Regions from separate parts of the Gracilibacillus caseinilyticus genome, predicted to be linked through region 3. Evidence: riboswitches for the same ligand, from Rfam matches in the RefSeq annotation. Region 3 holds a riboswitch; each other region holds the start of a gene.
What was found. A riboswitch is a leader RNA that binds a small molecule or an ion and turns the genes downstream of it on or off. The one in region 3 is predicted to bind S-adenosylmethionine.

Region 1 (7,596 bases), 1.5 Mb from region 3:
CGTCATGTTCAGCTGCAAACAAAAGGCTATCGCCAATCTCGCCAAAAAGTGAAAATCTATACACAGATGATCGTCGGAAAGCTTGAGGTGAGAAGAGGATGAAGTTATACACCAGAATGATCGCGACGACCACTTCACTCGCTTTTCTCCTGCTTCTGATTTTAACCGTCTTTTATTATTTAGCTTTTCCAATTAATAATTGGCAACTGCTCTGGACACATAAAGTGATGGAAATTCCAGTTGTACTGATGATGCCAGTTGTCACGATCTTGTTTGGTATTGTCATGGGTATTATTATCGCCGCGGTTTGGCAACGTCGCATTCATTTTATCGAAAATAGTTTGCATCGTGTATTAAATAACCAGTCAGTTGCCGATCCTGTATCCTATGAGGAAATGACGGATGTATTAAGTCGATTGCAAGAAGTGCAGCAATACATTCAGGATCAAACCAAACGGACACAAAAATTGATTGAGGAACGAGCGACGGCACAGGAAGAAACGATTAATCAAGTCGTTTCCGAGGAACGAAATCGTCTGGCAAGGGAACTGCACGACTCCGTCAGTCAAGAACTGTTTGCTGCGTCAATGCTGGTATCGGCTGTGCTTGCAGCCAATATCGAGCAAGATGAAAAAACAACGAAACAATTACACCAGATCGAAGCGATGATTCAGCAGGCTCAACTGGAAATGCGTGCACTACTGTTGCATTTACGACCAGTTTTGTTAAAAGATAAAACATTGAATGAGGGAATGGAGCAATTACTTGAAGAACTCCATGCCAAGGTGCCAATGGATATTATTTGGCGATTAGAAACAATTGAAGTGAACAAAGGGATTGAAGACCAGCTGTTTCGGATTTTGCAAGAAGCTATTTCCAACGCATTACGCCATGCGAAGGCTTCATTAATCGAAGTATTATTAATGGAACGGGATGATTTTCTCATTTTACGAATTTCGGATAACGGAATCGGATTCGATATAGAGGAAAAACAACATAACTCCTATGGTCTTACCAATATGTATGAGCGTGCTGCTGAAATTGGGGCCCGACTTAATATTGTCAGTTTGCAGAATGAAGGAACGAAGATTGAAATTCGAGTACCACTAATGAGCGAAGAAGGTGAGTAATAATGATCCGCGTACTATTTGTTGATGATCATGAGATGGTTCGGATCGGAGTCAGTGCGTATTTAACAACACAGGAAGATATCGATGTTATTGCCGAAGCGGAAAATGGTCAGGATGCGGTTGATTTGGCCTTATCCTTACGTCCGGATGTCATTTTGATGGATCTTGTCATGGACGGGATGGATGGCATTGAAGCGACCAGACGGATTATAACGGAGTGGCCAGAGGCAAAAATTTTAATCGTAACCAGCTTCATTGATGATGACAAAGTGTATCCTGCCTTAGAAGCAGGCGCTACCAGCTATCTGTTGAAGACGTCCAAAGCAGACGTGATTGCGAGAGCCATTCGTGATACGTACAATGGAGAGTCCGTGCTGGAAAAAGAAGTGACAGCGAAGATGATGGCGAGGTTCTCTTCGTCTAATCAAGTGCCGCTGCATGACAGTCTGACAAAAAGAGAGACGGAAATCCTGCTGTTAATCGCTGAAGGGAAGACAAATCAGGAGATTGCTGATCAGCTTTTTATCGCATTAAAAACCACGAAAGTTCATGTCAGCAATATTCTCAGTAAGCTGGAAGTGCAGGACCGGACACAGGCAGCCGTCTATGTTTATCAAAATAATTTATTGTAATAATAGAGAAATCCCGCTTCGATGGAAGCGGGATTTCTGCTGAAGTGACCATGAATTGATGAGAAGTGGCCATTAAATCCACTAAAGTGACCATAAAACGTACACTTATTATAACCCCAATGTAGCATTAGGAATTTTAATGCGGAATGAGATATTGTCATTAGCCAGATCGATTTGTTGTGCACGCACTCGGAAGTTACTGTCCATGTTCATTTGTGTGACAGCAATGTATATCTGCTCTTCCTTAGGATCAATCGTAATCCATTCGGGTGTTTCGACACGGCTGCTGACATATTGTAAAATCCGGTCTTCTGGTAAACGTAATAAACCGAGAGACATATCGGTTGCCTGTAAAATGATGTCACCATTTTGCTGGACTTGTGGTTCGAATTTAATATTGACGGGTACTTCGCTTGAAAATGCCTCAATCGTACCCATTAAATGCACTTGTTTATCGAATTTAACGGTATACTGAATATTCTCGCCGAGCTTCGGTAATTTATCAATATACGCATTGACCAGCTCGTTCAAATTGGATTTGCTCGAACGAATGGTGAATTCTGCACCTGCTTCATCTTCAATAAATACTTGCTCCGGCTCTTCTGCACCCGGGGCTGGCCAGAAGATAAAGAGTACGATTGCCAAAAGCAAAGCAAGATTAATCGATAATAATGTAATAAATAATTTTCTCCAGTTCCTCACTTTTTTTTCTGCCATGTTGGTCATCCTTTATTATTCTTCTGCTTGTCGCAAGTCATTTTGCAGGTAGGTAATGACGCGTTCCGCAATTAATTGATATCCACGATGATTCGGGTGGAAATTATCATCAGCGTAAACATTCTCTGCTTCATTCTGAAAAACATCCTGCATTGGTATATATTGCACCTGTTCGAATTGATTGGTTACTTCTAAACTCTTATTATTCCATCTGGTGATGATTTGGTTTAATGCTTCAATTTCACCGAAATATTGTTCAAATGGGTTGAAAAAACCGATTAAATAGATTTTTGCATCTGGCTGTAATGATGTGATTTTATCGAAAATAGCTGTCAGCCGTTCTCCATATGGTTCTCGTCCTTCAATAAAAGGTTCTTCCGTAAGATTAACGAAATTATCTTTCATTATTTTCATGATATCATTAGCGCCGATTGTGATTAATACCGTATCCGCTTTTTTTAGTGAATCTTGAATTTCTTCTTGTTCCAGGCGTTTTAATAAATGATCGGTACGGTTACCGCGCTTACCGAAATTATCAATCGAAGCATTAATGCTCTGGTTATCAAGCTGCTCTTTTAAGACACCTACATAGCCACCATTTTCTTCTTCGTCTCCAACACCTTGTGTTAACGAGTCCCCGATAGCAACAATATGTGCATCTTTTTTGAACAATTGAAGAGCACCCATGACTGCTTCACGGACGTGTGAAGAAATGGAGCTGTTTTCTTCCGCTTCATCGGTTTGTTCCTCTTCGGCGGTTTCGTCCTCAGTTTCTGTTTGATTATTTTCTGTCTCGTTGGTCGTGTTCGAAGATTCTTGCTGATCTGATGGCCAAGCAAAATAAACAGCCAATGTGATCGCAGCAATCAGCAATACGACCAGAATCAATACCTTTTTCCTCATGGTCAACACCTACAGTTATAAATCTTATCCTTATTAAGTATACCCGTCCATTTATGATTGCTAACATGTGTTATAGAATATGCATCTTAACAATTGAAAATGAGTCAATTTGTGAAATGATACGAATTGTATCACAATAATCTGACCGTGTTATGGAAAATATTCATTAAAAAGCATAAGACCGCAAACCGAAATGGCCTGCGGTCTCACATATATATATTTATCTTGGGGAGATAAATAACGATAGTCAGGGAGAGTTACTCTCCGCGGCGTAAGCGGTCTGCCTCTTGAAATGGGCATTTGTTCTCGACAATGACTTGACCGTATGCTTCCGCCTTTTCTTTTGTAGCAGGGTCTGTCTGCCCTTCAGCAAACCAAACAATTTTGGCCTGGTTTGTATATGCAGCAGCTGCTTCCTTTTGATGTAAAATGTATAATATATCAATCTCACCTTCTGCCTGATCCGCTTTGGTGATGTGATAACCTAATTTAGATAATTTGCTGAGTGCTTCAGAGTCTTCGAGTGAGCCAGCCACTGCGATTGTTTTCGGGCGAATGTCGCCGTTTTCTCTCGCAAGTGGGGAAGATAATACCCACGAGATTGCCTTCTCCGCACCCGTTGAAATCGTTGGTTCGCTATCTGTTGCAACTGCAATCGCCTGATCTAAGTCCTCGATAATATCTTCAGCTGTTTCAATACCAACAGAAAGTCGGATTAATTCTTCTGTAACGCCAGATTTCTTTAATTCTTCCTTCGTCAATTGCTGGTGGGTAGTGGATGCAGGATGAATAATTAATGATTTCGCATCTCCCACATTGGCAACATGAGACCATAATTGTACATGATCAATTATTTTTCGTCCAGTTTCTCTACCACCCTTTATACCAAAGACGATCATAGAACCAAAAAGGTTACAAAAATATTTTTTTGCTAATGAATGGGAAGGGTGATCCTCTAGTCCAGGATAGGAAACCCATTCCACTTGTGGATGATTTTTCAGGTAATGCGCAACGGCTTCGGTATTTTCGCTGTGACGTTTCACTCTTAAATGTAACGTCTCCAGACCTTGTAAGAAATAAAAAGCATTCTGCGGGCTTAACGATGGTCCAATATCTCGTAATAATTGGACACGAAGCTTAATCGCAAATGCCGGTGGTCCAATATCAATTCCGAAGCGAATACCATTATACGATTCGTCAGGTTCCGTAAAACCAGGGAATCGGTCACTATTCCAATTAAATCGCCCACTGTCTACCACAATACCGCCGATGGAAGTACCGTGCCCGCCAATCCATTTCGTAGCAGAGTGCACGACAATGTCAGCTCCCCAGCTAATTGGTTTACACACATACGGGGTGGCAAATGTATTATCAATAATAAGTGGAACTCCATGTTCATGGGCAATATCAGCAACAGCTTCGATATCGAGCACATGTAAACTAGGATTGGTAATCACTTCACCGTATACAGCTTTCGTCTTGTCTGTGATAGCTTCTCTGAAATTCTCAGGATTAGTACCATCGACGAATTTCACGTTAATACCGTATTTAGGTAAAGTTGTGTTAAACAGGTTGTAAGTCCCGCCATACAAATTGCTGTCTGCTACAATTTCATCGCCGGCATTAGCCAAGTTCAGAATGGCGAGTGTAATAGCAGATGCGCCTGAAGCTGTGCCGACAGCAGCAACTCCATCTTCTAATAAAGCAATACGCTGTTCGAAGACGTCAACCGTTGGATTCATGATACGCGAATAAATATTGCCCATTTCTGCTAGAGCAAAAAGATTTTGGGCATGCTCTGTGTTGTTGAATACATAAGAAGTAGTTTGATAGATTGGTACGGCACGCGCATTGGTTGCTGGATCAACTTGCTGGCCGCCATGCAATAAATTGGTCTCACTTCCTGGAAATTGAAACGGATTTGTCATTGATGTACCCTCCTCTAAACTAATGAAAAAAAACCTCTTCTCACCGATAGTAAGAAGAGGTTTGCTTATGTAAGTTCAGTCCTCCTCTTATCTTTCAGGTCAAACCTGTAGGATTTAGCACCATTTCAACTAAAGAAATTGACGGTTGCCGGGCTTCACAGGGCCTATTCCCTCTGCCACTCGAAATAAGAGTTCGTATTTATTTAATTGACTACATTATAAGTCATACATTGGCAATCGTCAACAAATATATCAGAATTTTGCGAAGTAATAGAATCTTCTGCAGATTAACATAAACTTTATGATCATTTTTCGTTCGCTATGCATAGTATAAAGTGGGTAACAAGACCAGGAGGGATGAACATGTCACAAAAAGGCGGAAAACATGATTGGGGAGAAGACTTTATTAAGAAGTTAGACTCATTCCTTTATGAAAAACCGAACCGTAACGTAATGGAAACGATTGATAGTTTTTTTGAACAGGTCAAAATGCCGAAACAGATTCCCGCAGATGTTGTGGAGACAGACGATGAATGGATCGTACGTGTCGATTTGCCAGGTATAAAAAAAGAACAGATCAAGTTGAAATTGTTAGGTAATCAAATTTCTATAACTGTTGATCATGAAGAAGAAATCGATCAGCACGATCAAACGTATCAATATTATCATAAAGAACGAAGACAGCAACGTAAGCAACGGACGATCACCTTACCATATGCAGTTGATAAAGAAACAGCCAAGGCAAGTTTTCAAGATGGTGTATTGGAAATCAGAGGACCAAAAAATCAAGCAGAAGATGACGCTTTAAGTATTGATTAAGCTAATAGCAATTGCTATTAGCTTAATCATAATTGTGCTATATTAGGAATAGACGACTTTTTTTGCACGTTAGAAAAGTATGAAATTTTCTCAGCGTTGTAATTCGACAGGCTGAAAATGTCACCAGTACTTGTCGATAAGCCGAATTTTCTTTAAAAAGGAGGTTTTCCTTTGGAGATTACCCAGCTCGTTATCACTTTTCTACTGGTATTTAATATTGTCTTATCATTAACTATTATCTTCCTTGAGCGAAAAAATGCCACGGCGACTTGGGCTTGGATCATGGTGTTAACCTTCATTCCGATTTTTGGATTTATTTTATATCTTATTTTTGGAAGAAAGTTAAGTAACAAAACGATTTTCACATGGGATACCAAGAGTAAATTAGGGGTCAAAAAGGCAGTTCAGCATCAGCTGCGGGAAATCGAAAATGGTGATTTCTTTATTAGTGATCCCCGCTTGTATCAATACAAGGACTTGTTTTATTTGCATTTACGTAATAATGATGCGATTTTCACACAGGACAATGCGGTCAATATTTTTACAGATGGAAATCGCAAATTTAATTCGTTATTAGAAGATATCGAGCAGGCGACAGACCATATCCATTTACTTTATTACATAGTACGGTCTGACCGGCTCGGAGTCCGGCTTGCGGAAGCACTGATTAAGAAAGCAAAAGAAGGTGTGGAAGTACGTTTTCTATATGATGACCTTGGTTCGAGAACACTAAGCAGGAAATTAATTCGAAGAATGCGACAAGCAGGTGCTGAGGTGGAAGGGTTTTTCCCGCCATTAATTCCTAAAGTCAATCTTAAAATTAATCACCGTAACCACCGGAAGCTGGTGATTATTGATGGGAAAGCAGGCTATATTGGTGGGTTCAATATTGGAGATGAGTACCTCGGTGAGGATAAGCGTTTTGGCTATTGGCGTGACACACATTTACGGATCGAGGGAAGTGCCGTTAAAAATTTGCAAACTCGTTTTATCCTGGATTGGAATCAGGCATCACGTCATGATATCGAATACGACGAACGCTATTACGACGCCGTGCCGATGGGAAATGCCGGCATGCAGATCGTATCTTGCGGTCCTGATTCGGACTGGGAGCAGATCAAGCATGGCTATATTAAGATGATCATGTCGGCGAAGGAATATGTGTATATTCAAACACCTTATTTCATACCGGATGAAAGTCTGCTCGATGCATTACGAATAGCCAGTCTATCCGGAGTAGATGTCCGAATTATGATCCCCAATAAGCCAGACCATCCGTTTGTATATTGGGCAACGTATTCTTATATTGGGGAGTTACTGAAAGCCGGTGCAACGGTTTATATTTATCAAAAAGGCTTCCTGCATGCTAAAATGATTGTAGTGGACAGTAAGATCGCCTCAATCGGAACGGCAAATATTGATGTAAGGAGCTTCCGCCTCAATTTTGAAGTGAATGCCTTCTTATAT
Region 2 (7,596 bases), 1.7 Mb from region 3:
AGCTACGCCTTTATTTTGGGAAGAAGTTACCGAAACATTGGATCCAACCATTTTCACTATCCGATCCGTATTGCAAAGAATCCGAGAAAAAGGTTGCCCTTTCTTTGATTTTTATAGGCATCTTGAATAGCAAGACTAACTCTCTACCCTCATGCACCTGAAATAGTGATTAAAGTGATCTGGCTCTGATTGAGAAATCGTATAGGAAGCATACTCGTACCAATTCCACTATCTATATAGAGCTGCTGACGAACAGAAAGCGCGAACAAGCCTTGGTCATAAGTTGGAAAGAATCCTTGATCCGGGGCAACTACAGCTCCAATAAACGGCAATCGAACTTGTCCCCCGTGTGTATGGCCACTTATGATCAAGTCAATCTCATTCGGTAACGGACCTTGATTCACCGGGGGGGTGTGTGATAATAAAACAGTAAAGATTTGATGATCCAGACCTTTCACTGCATGCTCGATATTACTTTGCCCAGTTGATAGATCCACCACACCGGCTATCTGGAAACTAGTATGGCCTAACAGTATTTGCACATTCTGATTATCCAATATGTTCACGCCAGCTTCACGGAGACCCTTAAATAACGATTCGTGTAAAGGATTGTCCCAATCGTGATTTCCTGAAACATAAAATACCGGAGATTGACTGATCGATAACTGTTCAACAAATGAGAGGACATCATCGATATTTTCCGTACTGCGATCCACAATATCCCCTGTCAGCACAACCACATCTGGTTCAAGTTGGATAACTTTCTCAAGTAATTTTTGATTATCTTCACCAAATTGCTTATTATGCAAGTCTGATATCTGTAATATCTGAATGGACTGGTTTCGATTCAATTTTTCATTCGACAATTGAACCTCCGCTACTTTTAACGCATTTGTATCATAATAAACTTTAATACCTACAACTATTGCTATCATACATCCTGTAATAATCAATAAGATTCCATACATTTTTTTGTTATTCATTCCCTCTACTCCAGACATTTTCGCTTTGAATTAACTTCATACCTGTAAGAAAAACTGGGAAAGCCCACCCGGTCCTAACTAACAAAATAATATACAACTACCTATAATATGGATTATGTAAAGTGGAACTGTTTGACTTTGTGGTAATTTTGATAGATTCATTTGCTTAGCAAAGCTCCGGAAATATGCCTCCGCAGGACGCGAAGTGGTTGGCCGGAGCGGTATGCCAGCTAAGCATTTCAAAATGACTTCAACGCTAGACATAGTCCATATATCTTCATGTTCAGCATGATTACTTCTATGACTGTACTTATATACTTTCTTCACTCACTACAGAAAAACCTCTTAAGCACATTATGACATGCTTAAGAGGTTTTTGCTTTACTCATTAATTCCAGATTTCTTTGGTTACTTCTACAATATATTTCAGTTTTTTCCACTGATCTTCTTCTGTCAATTTATTACCGTGATGAGTCGATGCAAATCCACATTGAGGGCTTAAGCACAACTGTTCAAGTGGTACGTATTTGGCAGCTTCCCCTACTCTTGCTTTGATTTGTTCTTTATTTTCTAATTCACCAGTTTTTGAAGTGAATAAGCCCAATACCACTCGAGCACCGCCATCTGGAATATAGTCTAGCGGCTTGAATCCACCAGAACGTTCATCATCATACTCCAAGAAGAATCCATCCACTTTCTCTTTTGCAAACAGTGTCGGTGCAATGAGATCATAACTTCCAGAGAAAGCCCAATTAGAACGGTAATTTCCACGACATAAATGCGTGGTCACAACTAAATCTTCCGGTTTGTCTTCTAAAACACCATTCACTACACGTAAAGCTAAATCAATTAAATAATCTCTGTCATACGCACCATCATTAAAAGGAATGTCCGGTGACGATAATCCAGCAATATAAACATCATCAAATTGCAAATATCGTACACCTAAATCGTAAAAAGCTTTAATGGCATCACGGTATGCCTGAATGACATCACTTGCAAAATCCTCAATATCCGGATAAATGGTTTCATTACGAATCCCTATATTAAATAATTGATTCGGACTTGGGATCGTTTGTTTAGCATCGGCACGGCCATTGACGATCTCATTAAATTCCTTAAAATCTTGTAAGAATGGATGATCTTGATTAAAAGAGATTTTTCCATTATTGCGAATATTGTAACGCTCTGTTTCTTCGTTTCCGTTAAATATGTAACCAACTTCTGGTACATAACCTTCAATTCCATTCAAATGTTCCAAGAAATCCGTATGCCAGAAGCGGCGGCGGAACTCCCCATCAGATACTAATTCCAGACCAACTTCAATCTGCTTATCGACAATGTGTGCAATTTCTTTGTTCTCTACTTCTCGCAATTCTGCTGCACTTATATTTCCTTCCTGATACGCTTTTCTTGCCTCCAATAAACTTTCTGGACGTAACAAACTTCCTACATGATCTGCTCGAAATGGTGCTGTTACTGTTTTTGTAGACATACTGCAATCCTCTCCTTCAGCTAATTGTTTGCAATAATTCTTATCCAGTAAAAAAAGACCCCCTATAAGAAGAAGGTCTTTAACGTTTAAAAACTTATTCCTCTTATCTGTTGGAATTAGCACCATGTCTTCGTATAGACTGGTTGCTGAGACATCATTAGGCCAAATCCCTCCGCCTCTCTGGATAAGAAATTATCTGAAATTATTACCACAAACACATATTACTACATAACAGAGATTGGATCAACCCATATTTGTTAAAAAATTTCAAAAAGTCTTACAATTTCCTCATTCTCCGCATAAACTCCCAGTTTAAAAGCAATCCTAGATAAATGATTAACCTGAAGAAATTACTCTAGAAAAATGAATTTGAAAGGACGGTGGCAATCATTAAGCCATCTTATCCTCTTCCGTATCCATTAAATATAATAAAACATCGATTACAAAACAAAAAAAGCTATTACGCAATTAAAGATCAGTTATCTGAACCTGAGCAAAAACTAATTAATCAGATTAACCATGACACCAGACAATATAATCGAAATAACGTCACACGTACAGAAGCTTATTTTCGCTTTTATCAGCAATTTCCAGAAGTCGAATGGAGCTTTTTGGCGCATATGGTATCAAGAAATGCCGGTTGGAATATGACCGATCTTAAAGGCAGTCTATTATCCAAACTACTGACAAAAGAACAGCAGCAATACTTTTTTCATTTTTTAGAACGGAACAATTGGCTGATATTTCAAGATGCCTATCCTCAGTTGCGCTTATACGAAGCGAGTATCCGCCTTAGCAAGAATATGTTTTACATGCTTCCGTTATTTGGAGTTTCCTACTTTATGAAAGTGATATGGGATTACTTTTATGAAAATAGACAACGTTCTCTGATTACCAATGCTTTGATTATCAACGAACAAAATTACATCGAAAACCGTGTCATTAACAACCCACAATATGCTAGAACGAATATGGAGGCGCTCGAATTTATCGTTCAGCAGATGATGCAAATGAACCAAATTATGTTTCCTTACAAGAAAGAGCATAAGGTCCAGTTAGTCGGGTTAAATGTCCATCGCTTTGAGTCATTACCTAACCGAATTGACATCGGAAAACAACTTTATCAAGTATTATTTCACCCAAAATATTATGCAGCCATTTATCAATTCGCGGTTAAAACGCCTCATTCTGGATCAAGAAAAGATTATTGGCCATCAGTCTTTCGCGAAAGTTGCCATGATCCGTTAATAAGAATAGAAAGGGAAACTCCAGCTGCCTGGCGGTTGAAACCATTATTCAGTCCGAAGCTAAGCGATGTTTGGACAGATATTCAACACCCGAATAGCGAAAAGGAAGATTGGTATACAGACTGGCACACTGTATATTTACTAGATCAGATGAACCCTCCGAAAAATCCAGACATACTACCGGCATACCATCAAACACTAGCGAAACTTCAACTGGCGGTAAAAATCAAAGAGTGGATCGGAAAGTAAAGGCAAGCAGATGACGGTACTAACCTACAATTCTAAGCAATTGTTCGGGGGAATATTGATAGCATTTCAATTGTTGCAACATATTGCAACTAAATCCTATCATATGCAGTTTATGATCACGAAGATTATCTTCGGTTATTCTCTTATATACTCTAATTACTGTCGATGTGAAAGAAGTTGTATAACAATTTTGCTATTATGAAATATTTTATGTGCGTAGCAAAGCTCAGGGAATATGCTCCGCGTCCTGTTGGGCACGGCTTCAGCTAGGCTACTACTTGGACTAATTCTTTGTTGCCTTGTGCCGAAGAAGCTCACTTCGAAGCGATAACTTGTAGACACAGGCACAGATAAAGTGGATCTTCAGCTCGTACTGACGCATGCGGAGTCTCCGCATATTTCCTACGCTTAAGTGAAACTCCACAACGATTGGAACATCTATAAGCATTGGTGCAAAGCTTTTTTCACCTCATGTAATTGTTTTATATAGATCTTAATGTAATAGATTAATATGCTAGCACTTCTATCAGTTGTAGAACTTAAACTTTAGCGCAGGCCAACCACGTAGACTCCACGGAACTGCAGGACGCGGAGTGGCTGGCCGGAGCGGTATCCTAGCACATTAAATCTGTCAAAATCAACTCAACTCTTGTTAGCAAATAGTTGCATTACTTCGTAGTTTGCTTCAACTCTATATCACTTCATAATAAAACCGGTCGTTTTCTAGTACGCGCGCTTCGGTTATGACAAGCTTCATTGTATTTAAGTTCTACGGGAAATTTGTTGAATAGGGTCCCAAACACTGTTGTAGGGTGGCGCATAGGAAAGATCCAGATCTTGCAGTTCCTGAATTGTCATTTTATTATACAAAGCAGTAGCAAGTACATCAATTCGCTTATCTGTCCCTTCTTCACTAATCACTTGCCCCCCCAATAATTGATTGGTTTGGCGATGATATAATAGCTTGATATGTAATAGATCAGCACCAGGGTAATATCCTGCATGATTAGTGCTCTTTCTCGAAAGTGCTTCATACGGTATTTGTAATTTCGTCGCCTCTGCTTCCGTTAATCCAGTTCTCGCTAATGATAAGTCAAAGAATTTGATAATAGAAGTTCCGACAATCCCTTTAAACGTTAACGGATTCCCCGCCATATTTGCTCCTGCAATCCTGCCTTGTTTATTTGCTGTCGTTCCAAGTGGAATATAATCTTCCAACTGTTTTACAATATGATAATCTGTCGCACAATCCCCCGCTGCAAAAACATTGGCTGCCGAAGTTTGCATATACGGATTAACGCGAATAGCTCCTTCTTCATTACGCTGGATATTAGAATGCGCAAGGAATTCTGTATTAGGTTTGACTCCAGCACTAATTAGAACCAAATCACTAGGATACTGAGATTTATCTGTTATGACTTTCTGGACTCGTTGGTTGCCGCTAAAACCTGTGACCTCTTCCGTTAAAATGACTTCAACATTGTGCTTACGCGCCTCATTTTCAATGAGAGCAGCCATTTCATTATCGAAAATGCTGGCGAGTTGATCTCCTCTTTGTATCAACCTTACTTTTTTTCCAAGAGAAGTGAAGCTTTCTGCCATTTCCAAGCCAATATAGCCACCACCAACAATCGTTATCTGCTCCACTTTCTCTGATAAATCAGCCATAATAGCTTTTGTGTCAGGTATTGTTTTTAAACAATGAATCCCTTCTAGATCACTCCCTTCCCATTCTGGCATAATCGGATCTGCACCAGTAGCAATTAATAAACGATCATATGTAATTTCGTGCTTGCCTTGTTGATTCACTCTATACCGAACTGTCTGACTGGTGACATCAATATCGATAACTTCTGTATGTATTTTGGCATCAATCCCGTATTTATTTCGAAACGTCTCTACAGAACGTGCTATGACAGATTCAGTTGATGGGACGAGTCCGTTTATAACATAAGGTAAACCACATTGACCATAGGAATAATCAGCACCTCGTTCTAACACGGTTACATCAGCATTGTTATCTGTTCGAACGATTTCCATTGCTGCACTCATTCCGGCTGCTACACCACCAATAATCACATATTTCATAATCATTACCTCCTCTTAATAGAGATGTTCCCCAAATATGGGTATTTTAAGCCTTGGAATCATTGTCAGGTATTACCGATGATTGAACCATTAAAAAGTTTGGCTGCTTCCGAATCTTTTTATATTTGTCAGGAAATCGTTGTTTAAACACATCCGTTGGTAATGGTTCGATTACCTGATCGAGCTTAAAATAACGAATCGTATCATTAATTACTCGCTGTAACGGCCTTCGATACATTGGAACCTGAAAGGACTCTCCTTGCTTTTTCCATTGATCAATATAAGCCTCTACCGAAAAATAGTCAGGTTGTTCAGCGAGTCGAATCTCTGTTAAAGGATGGTGGATCGAATACAGCAGTTTTCCACCAGGTTTTAGTATCCGAGAGAATTCTCGAAATGTCGGCTGCCATTCTTCCAGATAGTGGAGTGTTAAGGAACTGATAACATAATGAAAACGATCTTGCTCAAAAGGGAGTGGCTCTGCCAAACTTAATTGGCGAATGTCAGCTTGATCACCTACTCGTCTTTTGGCTGCTTCTACCATTTGTTTACTAACATCAATTGCAATTACTTCTGCACCTCGTTGCAATAATGTTTTGGTATACCAGCCTGCCGCACAACCGGCATCTAATACTTTGAGCCCGTCCATCTTTTTTGGTAATAGATTCATCATTGCTGGTCGTTCATATTCCGTATTGTATAGACTATCTGTATCGACTGAATTCTCATAAATACTGGCCAACTGGTCAAATACACTCTCGATCGGATTATTCATACATTCACCTTTTCCTAGAGAATTAACGTGCTACTTGAAAATGTGCCAGCAATTCGCTGGCATGATGTATTTCCTGGTCTGCTTCGTAAACAGTATTGCTAACGGTCCGCTTACGATGATTCATCCAGATTGCCTTCCACCCCACATGTTTTGCCCCTTCTATATCTTTTTCGAAGGAGTCACCAATATAGACTGTATCATCTGGATGACAACCAAGAGCTTGTTCTACCACTTGAAAGATCTCCAATTTCGGTTTTGCCACTCCATACGAACCAGAAATAAAAATATGATCTGCTGGAATCCATTGCTCCAGACCTAATTGCTTTATTTTCATTGTCTGATGTTCCGTGTCGCCATTCGTTAATATTGCCATCTGTTTACCGGAATCTTTTAAATAAGTTAAGAGCTGTTCCATTTCCGGAAAAAGTTGAATCTTGGCCTGTTCCCTTTTGTATTGCTGGTGAAAGCTGGCTGCTTGCGCTTCAGTAATGACAATATTAAAATCTTGACACGCTTTTATAATTCTACCTGTCTGCCATTCGTATATAGAAATTTCTCCTGCTTCACTCTTGTCAAATAAAATTTCACTATACTCCCGGCTTCGACGGTAAATCTGATCCAATTCATCGTAGGAATAATAGCTAGCTATAATCTTGCGAAATGTATGATGAAACGATAATGACTGATCATACAATGTATCATCCACATCAAAAATAATGGTCTTCATGGTTTCTTCCTTCCCTAAGCTAAAAATTCTTG
Region 3 (7,596 bases):
TAGTAGTGATTCCCAACTGACCGCACCATCCACAATGCCTGTTGTTGTCACTACATGCTGAATACTATCCATCTGTTCTGCTATTTCCTCTACCTTATCGGAAATATCAAATGGTTTTCCCTTATATTGATAATGAAGATGAGCAATCAATACTTTAGGCTGTACTTGGCCAATACGATCGATAATACCCTTCGCTCCGAAATCCGGTGAACAAGACGTCCAAATCGCACCAAGCGAAGCAGTAGCTAATAATGCTACAAGGCCGTCAATATTATTTGTCGTAACTCCTGCAACACAATCGCCTCGTTTCACGCCTAGCTGCTTAAATCCTTGTTGAGCTTTAGCCACTTGCTCGCTGAGATCTCTAAATGTGATCGCTTGTGTCACGCCTGTTTCGTCCGCTTGAAAAACGGCTATGTTGTCAGGATTGGCTTGCAGGACATTTTCTGCAAAATTAAGTGATGCATCAGGAAAGAAAACCGCATCCACCATTGAATCTGCTGGATTGTAATAGCGAGTGCCCTTTTCACCAATAATACCGGCATAATCCCAAACAGCTGACCAAAATTCCGCAATATGGGTAATCGACCATCGGTGCAGTCTGTCGTATGGAAATAATGACTGATCAACAAACACAGCAAAGGCTTTTAGATGGGACTGATCGATATCACGTTGTGCAGGTTCCCATAATACTCGGTTACGGGTTACAATTTGACTACTCATGATCATTCTCCTTTCGTTGGTACTTCAATTAAAATAGCAATTCCTTGACCACCGCCTCCACATAATGCAGCTATTCCTTTGCCACCGCCACGTCGTTGTAACTCTTTCGCTAAGGTCAATATTAATCGAAAGCCTGTACCACCAAGTGGATGACCAATTGCGATCGCTCCACCGTTGACATTCACTTTATCCAAATCGAGGTCAAGTGCACGACAGCTTGCAATTACCACACTTGCAAAAGCTTCGTTAATTTCAAATAAATCAATATCGTCGACCGACAGCTTCTGTGCTGTTAACAGCTTCTGAATCGCATCAGCTGGTTTTGTTTGTAAACTGGCATCTGGTCCTGCCGTTTCTGTCCAACCGGTAATCGTTGCAAGTGGAGAAAGATCCAATGCTTCTGCCTTTTCACTGGATGTGACGATACCGATACTTGCTCCATCTGTCATCTGCGAAGCATTCCCCGCCGTTATCGTGCCACCCTCTGCAAATACAGGTTTCAAGTTTGCTAGTCTTTCCGCTGTTGTCTGCTCACGTATGCCTTCATCTTCCTCTAAAATGTCTGAAAAAGGTATAATCTCTTCTCGCAAAAACCCTTTCGACCGAGCGAAGGCTGCGCGCTGTTGCGAGAGTGCTGCGAGGTGATCCTGTTCCGTTCGTCCAATACCATATTTCTGATTTGCCTGTTCCGTCAACGCTCCCATTGATTGCTCACTCAATGAACACCATAACCCATCATGTAATAACGTATCTGTCATGGTCTGGTGCCCAAACTTTTTACTATGTTTCGTTACTGTAAAAGGTGCATTCGACATTGAATCAAATCCACCAACGATATAAGTTGTGCCTTCCTGCAACAAAATTCTTCGGGCTGCATCAATTACAGAAGCTACTCCACCTAAACAAACATTGTTCAACGTAATAGCAGGGGTATGACTGCTAATCCCAGCTGCATGTGCTACTTGTCTTGCAGGATTTTGGCCTTGTCCAGCCTGAATGACTTCCGCTAACAACACACCATCAAACGGCGCTAATTCAGGATATTTTTCATGTAAGTACTTCATTGGCGCACTTGCCAATTCAGTGGCCGAATATGATGATAATGCTCCGTTCCATTTTCCAAAAGGCGTCCTTATACCGTCTACAAGTACAATCGACATTAGATATTCACCCTCTTATTTATTTACTAGCTTAATAGTTTTTTGAATATATTTAATATTCAGACTTTTTTGGTTAATAAAAGCTGGTAAAACAGATCCCTTTTGTGTAAAACAAAAAATCTCCCTATCTAGAGATAGAGAGATTCAACTTGCTAATAAAACTCCTTATCTCTACTAAGTATAGTGACTTAGTTGGATTTGGCACCTATATTAAGCAATGCTTAATGGTTGCCGAGGCTTCAAAGGGCCATTCCCTCCACCTCTCTTGATAAGACAAGATCCTATTAAGTTAACGTTTTGATTATTGATAACTTTAGCATGTTTTGTCGTTATATGTCAATGGCAGAAAAACACCATTAATCAACAGCACTGAATTCGTGTACCCACACTTTCATCTTCGGTCCCCAAGGCATACCAGGGTGAAGAGATAAAATAGACTGTTTGTATGCTTCTAAATTATCGTATCCTTCTCGCTTAGCGTCCTCATCCGTAATCATTCCAAGTGACTGTTGATACACATTATCGACACGGAAATGGTGATCTTTCAGTGTCATCACCTCTCCAATATCCGCATATCGGCCATTTCGTCTTGTTGCTGTTTTTTCTCCTTTAATGACTTTTTCTACGTCTGCTTCTATTGTAACAAGGCGGTCAATTGTACACGTTTTTGGCGGCAACTGCTGTGAGTTATGTTGATTACTCATCTTGCATCTTTCCTTTCTATCCAATAAAGATAATCATTTTATATAAAATAAATCAGCATATTTTGCGGGACACTTCTTTTTTATTTTATCACAGCACCGGCAACTATTCATGGGGGTGAACCTAATAAAAACTGAACATTTCGTGTCAAAATCGTATTTTGTCAGGAATAGATGATTATTTGTCCAACATAGAAAACAATCGAGATACGGTTTGATATAAGAAATCAGACTAATACAATAGACCTATCACCTTCCAAATAATAAAAATAGTTAATCGATAACCTTGATAAATCAAAGTGAATAAGCACCTGTTCCAGAAAAAAAACAAATGATTTTGTCCAAAAAACAGAGATAACCGGGTAAATTCTATTAATTATAAAATTTATAATAAATTAGATTGTTTTATAATTACTTTGTGTTAGAATGTATTCTATAAAGTCATCGATTAGCTAAAAAACACTCTATTATTCATTGTTTTTTTACCTCTTTCTAAGATTCACGAAAGGAGGAAAATTATTCAAAAGAAAGAGATAAAATAAAAATTTTAACGAGGTGATTTTATGAAAACAATTAAAAAAAGATCTTTTTTGTGTTTAAGTTTTATCTTGTTAATTTCCACTTTCTTTTTTATTTTCACTCCAAAAATGCAAGCAGAAACCGGTTTTTATGTAAGCGATAACAAACTTTATGATGCAACCGGTGAACCTTTTGTAATGCGAGGTGTTAATCATGCACACTCATGGTATAAGGGTGATTCCGCTTCCGCTATTCCTGCCATTGCAGAGACAGGAGCAAATACAGTAAGAATTGTTCTGTCAGATGGCAGCCAGTACACAAGAGATGATATTGAAACAGTTAAAAATCTCTTATCAATAGCCGAAGAGAATAACTTGATCGCTGTGTTAGAAGTACACGATGCTACTGGATCAGATAACATTAACACATTGAATAGCGCTGTGAATTACTGGATCGATTTAAAAGATGCAATAATTGGGAAAGAAGATAAAGTTATCATCAATATCGCAAATGAATGGTACGGTACGTGGGATGGTTCGGAATGGGCAAATGGCTATAAGCAAGCAATTCCTAAGCTGAGAGAAGCTGGCTTAGATCACACATTAATCGTAGACTCAGCTGGATGGGGACAATATCCCGAATCCATTCATAACTATGGACAAGAAGTACTGAATGCAGATCCACTAAAAAACACTATGTTCTCCATTCATATGTATGAGTATGCAGGTGGAGATTCAGCCACAATCAAAGCGAATATAGACAATGTAATTAATCAGAATCTTGCTTTAATAATAGGAGAATTTGGTCATAAGCACACTGATGGAGATGTAGATGAAGATACAATTTTGAGTTACGCCAACCAAAAAAATGTTGGGTGGCTTGCATGGTCATGGAAAGGAAATGGATCAGAATGGGACTATTTGGATTTGTCCAATGATTGGAATGGTAATAATTTAACTACTTGGGGAAATAGAATCGTTAATGGATCCAACGGGATAAAGGCTACTTCGACAATTAGTCCTGTATTCGAAAGTGGAAATGGCGGCGATGTAGGGGAATCCGAGGAAATACTTTATGATTTTGAGACGAGCACCCAAAACTGGAGTGGTGTAAATCTGTCTGCCGGGCCTTGGCATGTAAATGGATGGGCCAAAAGTGGAAATCATTCATTGAAAGCAGATATTTCACTATCCAGTAATTCAGAACATTACCTATCCCTTACCAAGAATAATGATTTTAGCGGAAAATCCCAATTGAAAGCAACTGTAAAACATGCAAATTGGGGAAATATCGGCGACGGGCTAAGAGCCAAATTATACGTTAAATCAGGACCTGACTGGAAATGGTCTGATAATGGAAGTGTGTTAATTAATTCATCAAACAGTAAAACTTTATCATTAGATTTATCAAATGTGCCGAATTTAAATAACATTAAAGAAATAGGCGTTCAATTTATCAGCTCTGGTAACAGTAGTGTTCAAACGGCTGTATACGTAGATAAAGTTACGATTGAATAGCTTTATAATCAATTAATAAGCTAACCCGTATTTACTTAGGGTTAGCTTATATTAATTCCTGGAACAACTAAACTTATTAGATTTTATTAAACATAATTAACAGCTGCGTTATTCCGCTTGCATGGCGCTTTGTTTGGTTGGGTGTACGGTGCCATATGGATGCTCGGGCGGGGCGTAGATGGAATACAGCTTTAACGGTTCATATCCGGTGTTGACCATATTATGCCATTTACCAGCTGGAATCATTATTGCAAAATCATCGCCTACATATTGCTTATAATTTAAATAATTCTTTTCGTCACCCATCATGACCATTCCTTGCCCTTGTTCAACCCGAAGAAACTGATCCGTATCAGGATGTACTTCTAAACCTACATCTTCCCCAACACCAATACTCATTAATGTCACCTGAAGATGGTCTCCAGTCCATATCGCTTTTCGAAATGTGTCGTTCTGTTTCGTTGCTTCATCTATATTTACAACATATGGCTGACCGCCGTAATCAACTGATTGCGGGACTGGCCGATAATAGCCAGGGGGGAAGTTATAATAATAATATGGTTGATAATACATGCCAATTCTCCTCTCCTTATACCTTCTTCTCTCCATCCTATGCAATTAACCGAATAGGCGTAAGTAAGGAATAAAAAGAAAAGTTCTTTATTCAAGAAGCATCTTTATCTCGAACTGCCCACCAAAAGACGAAGATAAGAGATACGATAATAATGAGGAACGGCGCAACAAAAATTAGAAACTCATTCATCTTGATTCCTCCTATACATGATGATTTTTCTTACCTGTTACATACTCCTTGTTAAACAAGAATAATCGCAGCAGTAAGTAAAGGGAAGGTAAAAGCAGCAGAAACCCTAGGATAAACGCAATAATTAAAGCAGTCGCCATTGCTTCATTTGTAAAACCATCGTATAACGTTAAATGAGGATACAGCAGATACGGTCGATGTGACCAGCCGTAACCTAGAAATGCAATAAAAAATTGTGCTACCAGCATACAAAAGGCAAGTGCGTATTGACGCTTTGACCAGATCAGCCAGAATGTTCCAATAAATAGTAACCCTGATAATAAAAAGGCCCACCATATGTCAACGATATTCTCATAATGTTCCGGATTGTGTGCACGCAGTTCTACAATAATCCCAAAAGCCGTTATCATTGTTGGAAACGCCCAGATAAGGGCGTATTTACGCATCAGGATTGTTGCCTCCTCATCCCCTGCATGCTTGGCATACCAGGTGAGAAATACTGCAGAAATATATAAAACAGATGTAATCGCGAGAAATACGATACTCCAAGTCAATGGACTATAAAACAATTCTCGATAGTGTAATACTGGAGCCCCATCCACAAGCGATACAAAACCGCCCTCTGAAATCGCAAGTGAAACAGACAACGCTGCCGGGATTAACAAACCAGACATCCCGTAGGCAAAGGCATACCCTTTGTGACCTCGTGACCCATAAGTTTCAAATGCATAATAGGAACCACGAACCGCTAATAAAATAAGAGCCAGACTGGCAGGAATGAGTAATGTTGTTCCGTAATAAAAAGCCGTCTTGGGAAAGAAACCGATCATCCCTACAAAGAAGAAGACAAGAAATACATTCGTTACTTCCCATACTGGCGACAGATAGCGCTGTATAATCTTGATGAGAATGTGATTTTTATTAGTCAGCAGGCTGTATGCATTGAAGAAACCTGCACCAAAATCGATAGAGGCAATGATGACATACCCGAATAGAAATAACCATAGCACGGTGATACCTATTATTTCTAATGTCATTGAATGTCACCCCCTTTTTCTCTGCTACGGTCTTGTAATTCTTGTTCCACCGGATTTCGTCTAAACATACGTGATAATATAACTACTGAACCGATACCCAGCACAATATATAATAAGGCAAAAGCAATCAGCATCATATCGACATGAGCACTAGTTGTTGCAGCATCTTCTACTTTTAGTATACCTCGTAAAATCCACGGCTGCCTTCCTACTTCAGCCAACCACCAGCCCGTTTCTATAGCAATAATCGAGAGCGGCCCACCGGCAACAATCAACCAGTGATACCACTTTTTATTAACAAAACGCCAACCGCAACGTTTAGCGTATAGATACAATCCAGATACGAACAGCATTAACATACCGATCGCAACCATAATATTAAATAAATAATGGATATACAATGGTGGTATTTCATCTTCAGGAAATTCATTGAGCCCTGTCACCTCAGCAGTTGGATTACTATGAGCAAGGATACTCAATGCATATGGAATTTCAATTTGATACTTTACTTCTCCATCCTGCAATACCCCGAACAAAATCAGCGAAGCATTTTCCTCCGTTTCGAAGTGCCATTCAGCAGCTGCCAGTTTTTCCGGCTGATATTCTGCTAAATATTTACCGGATAAGTCCCCAATAAGTGCTGTCGCGATCGAAAAAACAAAACCCACTTTCATCATTAAATAAATTGCTTTTTTGTGATAGATATGATTAGAACCCTTCAAAAGACGAAATGAACCAATGGCAGCCAATACAAAAGCTGATGTCATATAGGCTGTCACTACTACATGTGCTACTTTCGTTGGCATCGCCGGGTTAAACATCGCCAAAATCGGACTAATATTAATCAATTCGCCGTCTACGATGTCAAAACCTTGAGGAGCATTCATGAAAGCATTGACCATCGTAATAAATACCGCTGAAAATGAGGCACCGATCGCGACCGGAACAAGCAGAAGTAGATGTTTTTTTTGATTCTCAAACCGATCCCACGTATATAAATAAATCCCTAAAAAGATCGCTTCAAAGAAAAAGGCAAACGTCTCCATAAAGAGTGGTAATGAAATAATATGGCCTGCCAACTCCATAAAGTTCGGCCATAACAAAGACAATTGCATTCCGATTACAGTCCCCGTCACAACACCAACTGCTACTGTAATCACAAACCCTCTTGTCCAC

Region 1: it holds a riboswitch for S-adenosylmethionine, as region 3 does, so the genes downstream of both, MUN88_RS09035 (PLP-dependent aspartate aminotransferase family protein) here and MUN88_RS01890 (thiolase family protein) in region 3, are expected to answer to the same signal.
Region 2: it holds a riboswitch for S-adenosylmethionine, as region 3 does, so the genes downstream of both, MUN88_RS15080 (5-methyltetrahydropteroyltriglutamate--homocysteine S-methyltransferase) here and MUN88_RS01890 (thiolase family protein) in region 3, are expected to answer to the same signal.

What each region holds. Positions count from the first base shown of each region.
Region 1 covers NZ_CP095072.1:1,892,612-1,900,207, forward strand. Annotated here, with positions in the region: gene liaF (cell wall-active antibiotics response protein LiaF) at 1-102, shown strand, start outside; gene MUN88_RS09015 (sensor histidine kinase) at 99-1,130, shown strand; gene MUN88_RS09020 (response regulator transcription factor) at 1,133-1,762, shown strand; gene MUN88_RS09025 (YpmS family protein) at 1,871-2,479, opposite strand; gene MUN88_RS09030 (SGNH/GDSL hydrolase family protein) at 2,495-3,382, opposite strand; gene MUN88_RS09035 (PLP-dependent aspartate aminotransferase family protein) at 3,640-5,310, opposite strand; SAM riboswitch class I at 5,395-5,502, opposite strand; gene MUN88_RS09040 (Hsp20/alpha crystallin family protein) at 5,674-6,129, shown strand; gene cls (cardiolipin synthase) at 6,301-7,596, shown strand, end outside.
Region 2 covers NZ_CP095072.1:3,190,224-3,197,819, reverse strand. Annotated here, with positions in the region: gene ligD (DNA ligase D) at 1-130, shown strand, start outside; gene MUN88_RS15085 (metallophosphoesterase) at 150-983, opposite strand; gene MUN88_RS15080 (5-methyltetrahydropteroyltriglutamate--homocysteine S-methyltransferase) at 1,372-2,478, opposite strand; SAM riboswitch class I at 2,579-2,669, opposite strand; gene MUN88_RS15075 (DUF2515 family protein) at 2,859-3,974, shown strand; gene MUN88_RS15070 (CoA-disulfide reductase) at 4,737-6,062, opposite strand; gene MUN88_RS15065 (class I SAM-dependent methyltransferase) at 6,109-6,837, opposite strand; gene MUN88_RS15060 (HAD family hydrolase) at 6,860-7,564, opposite strand; gene MUN88_RS15055 (patatin-like phospholipase family protein) at 7,579-7,596, opposite strand, start outside.
Region 3 covers NZ_CP095072.1:400,098-407,693, forward strand. Annotated here, with positions in the region: gene MUN88_RS01885 (acetoacetate--CoA ligase) at 1-723, opposite strand, end outside; gene MUN88_RS01890 (thiolase family protein) at 726-1,883, opposite strand; SAM riboswitch class I at 2,046-2,158, opposite strand; gene MUN88_RS01895 (ASCH domain-containing protein) at 2,240-2,587, opposite strand; gene MUN88_RS01900 (glycoside hydrolase family 5 protein) at 3,148-4,620, shown strand; gene MUN88_RS01905 (cupin domain-containing protein) at 4,729-5,193, opposite strand; gene cydS (cytochrome bd oxidase small subunit CydS family protein) at 5,285-5,383, opposite strand; gene MUN88_RS01910 (cytochrome d ubiquinol oxidase subunit II) at 5,395-6,420, opposite strand; gene MUN88_RS01915 (cytochrome ubiquinol oxidase subunit I) at 6,417-7,596, opposite strand, start outside.